3 regions of the Methylobacterium sp. CM6244 genome follow, and region 1 is predicted to be linked to each of the others. Evidence: riboswitches for the same ligand, from Rfam matches in the RefSeq annotation. Region 1 holds a riboswitch; each other region holds the start of a gene.
The links. A riboswitch is a leader RNA that binds a small molecule or an ion and turns the genes downstream of it on or off. The one in region 1 is predicted to bind cobalamin.
Positions count from the first base shown of each region.

Region 1 (2,259 bases):
TCGGCCGCCGCGATGTCGCGGGCCTTGTCCTGCGTCTCCCAGGTGAAGCCCTCGCCGAGCGTATGCCATTCGATCTGCGCGCCGAAAGCCTTCAGCGCGTGCTTCTCGCCCGTATCCCACCCCCCCTTGATGAACTGGACCACGCCGACCCGCCAGCCATGGCCGAGCGCCCGCAGGACGAGGCCGAGCCCGGCCGTGGTCTTGCCCTTGCCAGGGCCGGTATTGACGATGAGCAGGCCCTTCTCGATCGTCTTAGCCGCGACCTCGGCGTCCTGGACGGCCTTGCGCTTCTCCATCTTCTCGCGGTGACGGTCGGCCTCCGCGTCATTTATCTCCAGATCGTTCATGCGCTCGCTCCGGGTTGGGGTTTCACGATCATCGGCAGTCCCGCCACCATGAACACCACATGGTCGGCCCGCGCGGCGAGGCGCTGGTGCAGTCGCCCGGCCGCGTCGCGGAAGCGGCGGGCGAGCGCGTTGTCCGGCACGATGCCGAGACCGACCTCGTTGCCGACGAGCACCACCGGCCCCGGCGCGCGGCCGCAGGCCTCGATCAGGGCAGCGCTCGCCGCCTCGATATCGGCCTCGGACAGGATCAGGTTGGTGAGCCACAGGGTCAGGCAATCGACGAGCACCGGCCCTGTCGCCGCAGCGACGGCCTCGGCCAGGTCGATCGGCACGTCCCGGGTGATCCAATCCGCCGAGCGGCGCGACCGGTGAAGGGCGACGCGCTCCCGCATCTCGTCGTCCCAGGCCTGCGCGGTGGCGAGGTAGAGCCAAGGCGCCGGGTGGGCTTCGACGAGGCGTTCCGCGTGCAGGCTCTTGCCCGAGCGCGCGCCGCCGAGAACCAGTGTCATTCTTGGAGAAGGCTGCCGCATGGCTCCCTTTAGCGCGAAACCGCCCTGCCCCGTCAAAGCCGGTAAAACGCTTTGGCGGCGCGTTGTCAGCGGTCGCGCGAGCGCGTAGAAGCGAAGTTCGGACGGTGCCCCGGCGACGGGGTGAAAAGGGAATGCGGTGAGGGCTCGCGCCTGAAACCGCAGCTGCCCCCGCAACTGTGAGCGGAGACGGGCCTGCCATCGGCCACCGGAGCGATCCGGGAAGGCGGCAGGACCGGATGACCCGCGAGCCAGGAGACCTGCCTTCCGAAGGGGACCAAATCGTCCTCCCGCTCGATCCTCGAACGCCGCCGGCGGGGCGGCCGGAGACCTGACATGATGACCACTAACACTCTCGCCCTCACCGGCACCCGCAGCAACGAGCGTCTCGGCGCGGTGCTCATGGCCGCTTTCCTCGGCCTCGGGCTCGTCTTCATGGCCGGCTTCGCCCCGGCGATGGCGCTGCACAACGCGGCCCACGATTTCCGGCACGCCCAGAATTTCCCCTGCCACTGACCGCCTCGCGCTCAGCCAGGACCTGATTTCATGATGATCCGACTCGTGTCGGCGGCCCTGGTCGCCGGCTTCCTGGCGGCTGTCGTCGCCACGGGCTTGCAGCTTGCCCTCACCTCGCCGCTGATCATCGCGGCCGAGCGTTACGAGAGCGGCGAAGCCACGGCGCCGGCCGCGCAATGGATGCCGCGCGGCGTCTCCCCGGCCTCCCTCATCGTGCCCGTCCATTCGGGCCACGACCATGGCGGCAAGGACCATGGCGGCAAAACGGACGGTGTCGAAGGCGGCGAGGTCGCACCGGCCTGGCAGCCCGGCCCCGGCCTGCCCCGGATGGTCTTCACCGCCCTCGCGACCCTGGTCGGCGGCGTCGGCTACGCCCTGTTGCTGGGCGCGGCTCTCATTGCCTGTGGGCGCGAGCCGAGCCCGGAATCCGGCCTGCGATTCGCCATCGCGGGGTTCCTCGCCGTGGCCCTCGCCCCGGCCCTCGGCCTGCCGCCTGAACTACCCGGCATGGAGGCGGCTCCGCTCGCCGAACGCCAGTTCTGGTGGATCATGACCGCGGCCGCCACCGCCATGGGGCTCTACCTCATCGCGATCCGCCGCTCCTCCATCGCCATCGCCGGAGGGCTCGTGCTCCTCGTCGCGCCGCATCTGGCAGGCGCTCCGGAAACGAGCCACACCGCCTCTGCCCTGCCCCCGGGCTACGCGGCCCAATTCGCCGCTCGGTCGCTGGGCATCGCCTTCGTGTTCTGGGCGGTGATCGGCCTCGCCTTCGGCTGGGCCTGGAACAGCGTCGGGCGCAAGAGCCCGGCGACGTCGCATGCCTGACGAGGACATCCAGGCCGGCAGCCCGGTCGTACTCTATGTCTGCG
Region 1 is NZ_CM139247.1:1,889,667-1,891,925, reverse strand. Features, by position in the region: gene cobO (cob(I)yrinic acid a,c-diamide adenosyltransferase) at 1-347, opposite strand, end outside; gene cobU (bifunctional adenosylcobinamide kinase/adenosylcobinamide-phosphate guanylyltransferase) at 344-856, opposite strand; cobalamin riboswitch at 963-1,156, shown strand; gene ACYQML_RS08740 (CbtB domain-containing protein) at 1,214-1,390, shown strand; gene ACYQML_RS08735 (CbtA family protein) at 1,421-2,215, shown strand; gene ACYQML_RS08730 (DUF1636 family protein) at 2,208-2,259, shown strand, end outside.

Region 2 (2,259 bases), 850 kb from region 1:
GGTCTCGGCCCAGGGGCCGAACACGACGCCGAGCTTAGGGCTGACGATGCCGTCCCGCGCATGGCCCGAATTCAACGGATTGTTCGATCTCACGGTGGCGTCGTAGGCATCGGCGCGGAGGCCGACGCTGGTGCGCAGCCACTCGGTCCAACGCAGGCGGTTCTCAAAGTAGAGGGCAGCGCTGCCCTCCTGCACGCGGTCGTCGCGCACGGTGGAGAGGGAGGTGCGCGCCTGCGTGTTGAACAGTCCCACATGGATGTCGTCGAACCGCGCCTGCACGCCGATTTCGTTCTCCATGGGCAGGCCGAACAGCTCACCCTTGAACACCCTGGCGATCTCGCCGCCGGCGACGGTGCGGCTGTCGAGCTGGCGGAACTGGTCGCCGTTGACCGGGTCGTTGAGGAAATAGGTGAAGTTGTTGAACAGGTTGAGGTTTGAGCGGATGACGTAGGCGCTGGCGCGGGTGACGCCACCATCGTCCGACCGGCTCCAGCGGCCCGACAGGGAGAAGCGGCTGGCATCGCCGCCATCGCTCGGATCGAGAGTGCCGAAGCGGCCGATCACGCCTTCGGAAATGGCCCGCTGCGGAACCTGGTTCGTCGCCGTCCAGCGGTTGGAATAGGCCATGCCGGTGAGGGAGAACCCGTCGAGGGCAGTGCCCTGGCTGTAGCGGAGAACGCCGTTGAGCTTGCGGATGTCGTCCGGCACCACCCAGGGGCCGTCATAGACCTGAGCCTCGCCAGCGGCGAGGAGCGTCCCCTCCCCGAGGGGTGCGGAGGCGATGGTGAGCGCCCGCTTGTAGGCGAAGCTGCCGAGGGAGGTGAGCGCCAGAGGGCGGGGCACCGCGTCGATCGTGTCGATCCGCACCGATCCGGCGGAGGCGAAATCCCCGTCACGGGCGAAATACGGGCCCTTGTGGAACTCCACCGCGCCGACGAGTTCGGGAATGAGGAAGTTGATGTCGGCATAGCCCTGGCCGTGGCCATGGGTGCGCATATTGGCCGGCATGCCGTCGATGGTGATGGCGATGTCCGTGCCGTGGTCGAGGTTGAAGCCGCGCAGGAAGTACTGGTTGGCTTTTCCCTCGCCGGAATGCTGCGTGACGATGAGGCCGGGCACGGCTTCCAGCACCTCGCCGGGGCGGGTCACCGGGCGATCGTTGAGGGCCCTGCCGGTGATGACGCCCGAACTCGACGTCAGCGCGGGAGCGGACAGGGCGCCGAACGCCTCGGCCCCGCCGGCTCCGCCCGTGGCCCCGCCGAGACCGGGACCGGCCGCTGCAGGGGGCGGGCGCATGTCGGCGGCCACGGAGAGTTCGTTGAGGGTCGCCTCGGCGGTGGTTGCCGTCCCGGACTGAGCAAGAACCGGCGAGGCGGATGCCAGAAATCCGAGGGCGAGGAGCGGAGGGACGAGACGGGCGGACACAGGCGGAGACCTCGGGCAACGGCAGTGGCACGTCACTGCGAACGAAGCCGATCCCTACGCGAGCGCAGGCCCCGACACCCCACCAGGACACCCCGCCCGATGCGCTTCGCGTGTGACCACGACTGACGGCAGGTCTCCTGGCTCGCGGGTCGACGCCCTCTCATCGTCTTCCCAGAAGCCGGAGCCTCCAGTGACGTGTTGATGATGGGCTCGCCGCTTACAGTTGCGGGGGCAGCCGCGGCATCGGACGCAAGATCCTCACCGCGTTCCCTTTTGATCCCCCGAAGAGGAACCGTCAGTCTCAGGCTAGGTCGGCCGCGACGAGACGGTCAATTGCGAGATGATCCCGCGCCGATCATCGCCGCTGCCCTGTCGCATTGCAGCAACGTCCGGCGTCAATCCGGTAGAGCGTCGAGGTTCGTCGGCTCCTCGATGCGGCGGCCGTTCTTCTCGGCCCGGAAGCGCTTGCCCATCTCGTAGGCCGATTTGCGCATGCGCATGATCCCACCGAGCGGCCGGTGCGCGGCCAGCCCGTGCCAGGGGCTGAACGACAGGCTGTCATCGACATAGGCGGCACGGGCCTCGCTCCAGCTTGCCTGCGGCGCGGCGGTGAGGGTGGCGATGGTACGGTAGGGGCTCGCGGTCTCAGGCCAGATTACGGAGGCGTCCTCCACCGGCATGTCGTCGAGGTTCAGGCACAGCTGCGCCCGCAATTCCCAGGTGCCGCCGTGGATGCGAAAATGCTCCATCACCGCCTCGCGGATCGCGTCGGCGGCGCTCGTGTCGTCCAGAGGCTTGTTCGCCAGCGCTCTCATTTCGGGAGAGACCGGGACG
Region 2 is NZ_CM139247.1:1,040,093-1,042,351, forward strand. Features, by position in the region: gene ACYQML_RS04735 (TonB-dependent receptor) at 1-1,425, opposite strand, end outside; cobalamin riboswitch at 1,536-1,737, opposite strand; gene ACYQML_RS04740 (catalase family protein) at 1,821-2,259, opposite strand, start outside.
Region 2: another riboswitch for cobalamin. It lies ahead of ACYQML_RS04735 (TonB-dependent receptor); the one in region 1 lies ahead of ACYQML_RS08740 (CbtB domain-containing protein).

Region 3 (2,259 bases), 590 kb from region 1:
CATCTCGTCATTCACGGTCCTGCAGGCCGAAGTGACGAAGGACAATGCGCCGGACGGCAATCCCAGCGCGGTTGGGAAGCGGCCGATCCAGGTGCCGAACTTCACTGCCGCGACCTGGCTGGATTACACGATCCAGACCGGCATGTTCCGCGGACTCGGGATCGGCGGCGGTGTCCGCTACATCGGGGAATCGTTCGGCGATCCCCAGAACAACATCCGCGTGCCGGACTACGTCCTCTTCGACGCATCGCTCCGTTACACATACGAGAACTGGCGCTTCCAGGTGGCGGCCAACAACATCACGGACCGCGTCTATGTCGGCACCTGCTCGCAACAGGTCAATTTCGTCGGCTGCAATTATGGCGAAGGCCGCCGCGTGACGGGCTCCGTCACCTACCGCTGGTAGGCGATACGCATCCGATGAGATCGGCCCCGGATCGAACGGTCCGGGGCTTTTCTTTTGGGCTGTTGCCGTCACGTCGTTGACGCGGTCTCTCGCCCTCGACTAGCCTGACGATGACGGTTCCCCTTCGGGGGATCAAAAGGGAACGCGGTGAGGACGTTTTGTCCGATGCCGCGGCTGCCCCCGCAACTGTAAGCGGCGAGCCCATCATCAACACGTCACTGGGTCTTCGGGCCTGGGAAGACGATGAGAGGGCGTCGACCCGCGAGCCAGGAGACCTGCCGTCAGTCGTGGTCACACGCGAAACGCATCGGGCGGGGTGTCCTGGTGGGGTGTCGGGGCCCGCGCTCGCGTGGGGATCGGCTTCGTTCGCGGTGACGTGCCACTGCGCTGAGCCGCGCCTGCCGTTCGCCCGCGATGCCCGATCGTCCCTGTTCCTTCCATTGCAGACTCGCTCCACATCTTGCCCTCGGCGAGACCGTTTGGTCCTCCGCGCAGGCATTTTGCCCGGTTCGACGTATTGTAACGTTATAACATACGATCTAGCAGAGGGGGCGCGGCATTCGGCCAGCGATCACTCCGGTTTGCCAAAACGAACATGCCTACACAGGTCACCCACCGCGCCCCCGGGCGGATCTCCCCGGCCCGCGCCACCGCCCTGCTCGCATCGCTCCTCGGCTCGACCCTGCTCGCGGGCGAGGTCCGCGCCCAGGATTCCATCGGCCAGAATGCCGTCACCCTCGACCAGCTCACCGTGGAGGGGAGCGGGGTCGGCCTGACTCGCGCCAACCCGGTCGGGCTCAACCTCTCTACCCCCTCTCGCAGCGCCAGTCGCCTCGGCCTGACGCCGCTGGAGACCCCCGCCAGTATCGATGTCATCAGCGGCGAGACCGCCCGAATCCGGGGCCAGAACACGGTGGTCGAGGCGGTGACGCAGAACGCCACCGGCATCACCACCATCGCGTCGCCGGGCAACGGCAACGGCGCCTTCTCCAGCCGGGGCTTCGCCGGCCCGAACTCGATCCAGCAGCTCTATGACGGCACGCGGCTGTTCGTGGGCGCCGGCACGGTGACCTTCCCGTTCGACACCTGGAACGTGGAGCGGATCGAGGTGCTGCGCGGCCCGGCCTCCGTCCTCTATGGCGACGGCGCCATCGGCGGCGTGGTCAACGTGGTCTCGAAGAAACCGAGCTTCACGCCGATCCATGCCGCCCGCGCCGCCACCGGGTCGGACGGGCTCGCGCGCCTCGCCGTCGATCTCGGCGGTCCCATCGGCGATGCGGTGGCCTACCGCCTCAATGTCAGCGGCAACCGCGACGGCGGCTGGACCAGCCCGAACGGGGATTTCCGCAACCTCGCGGTCTCGGGCGCGCTGCTGTTCCAGCTCAACCCCGATCTCGCCGTCACGCTCAGCCACGATCTCGGCTACCAGGAGCCCGCGCGCTACTGGGGCACGCCGCTGGTCAATGGCCGGATCGTCCAGTCCCTGCGCAACAACAACTACAATGTCGACGGCGCGAAGATCGTCTGGGCCGATAACTGGACTCAGCTCAAGACCGAGTGGACGCCGAGCGCCGACATCACCATCCGGAACACCGCCTACCGGCTGCAGAGCCGTCGCCACTGGCTCGATGTGGAGCAGTACCGGTTCAATAGCGGTACGGGACGGATCGACAGGTCCGACTACCTTGAAATCTACCACAACCAAGAGCAGGTCGGGAACCGCTTCGACGCGGCGTTCAAGGGCAACCTGTTCGGCTTCCGCAACGAGTTCGCCATCGGGTTCGACGTCAACCACGTGGATTTCCGCCACACCAACAACTTCTCCAGCGCAGGCGGCGGCCTCGTCACCAGCG
Region 3 is NZ_CM139247.1:1,296,964-1,299,222, forward strand. Features, by position in the region: gene ACYQML_RS05965 (TonB-dependent siderophore receptor) at 1-406, shown strand, start outside; cobalamin riboswitch at 504-703, shown strand; gene ACYQML_RS05970 (TonB-dependent receptor) at 1,002-2,259, shown strand, end outside.
Region 3: another riboswitch for cobalamin. It lies ahead of ACYQML_RS05970 (TonB-dependent receptor); the one in region 1 lies ahead of ACYQML_RS08740 (CbtB domain-containing protein).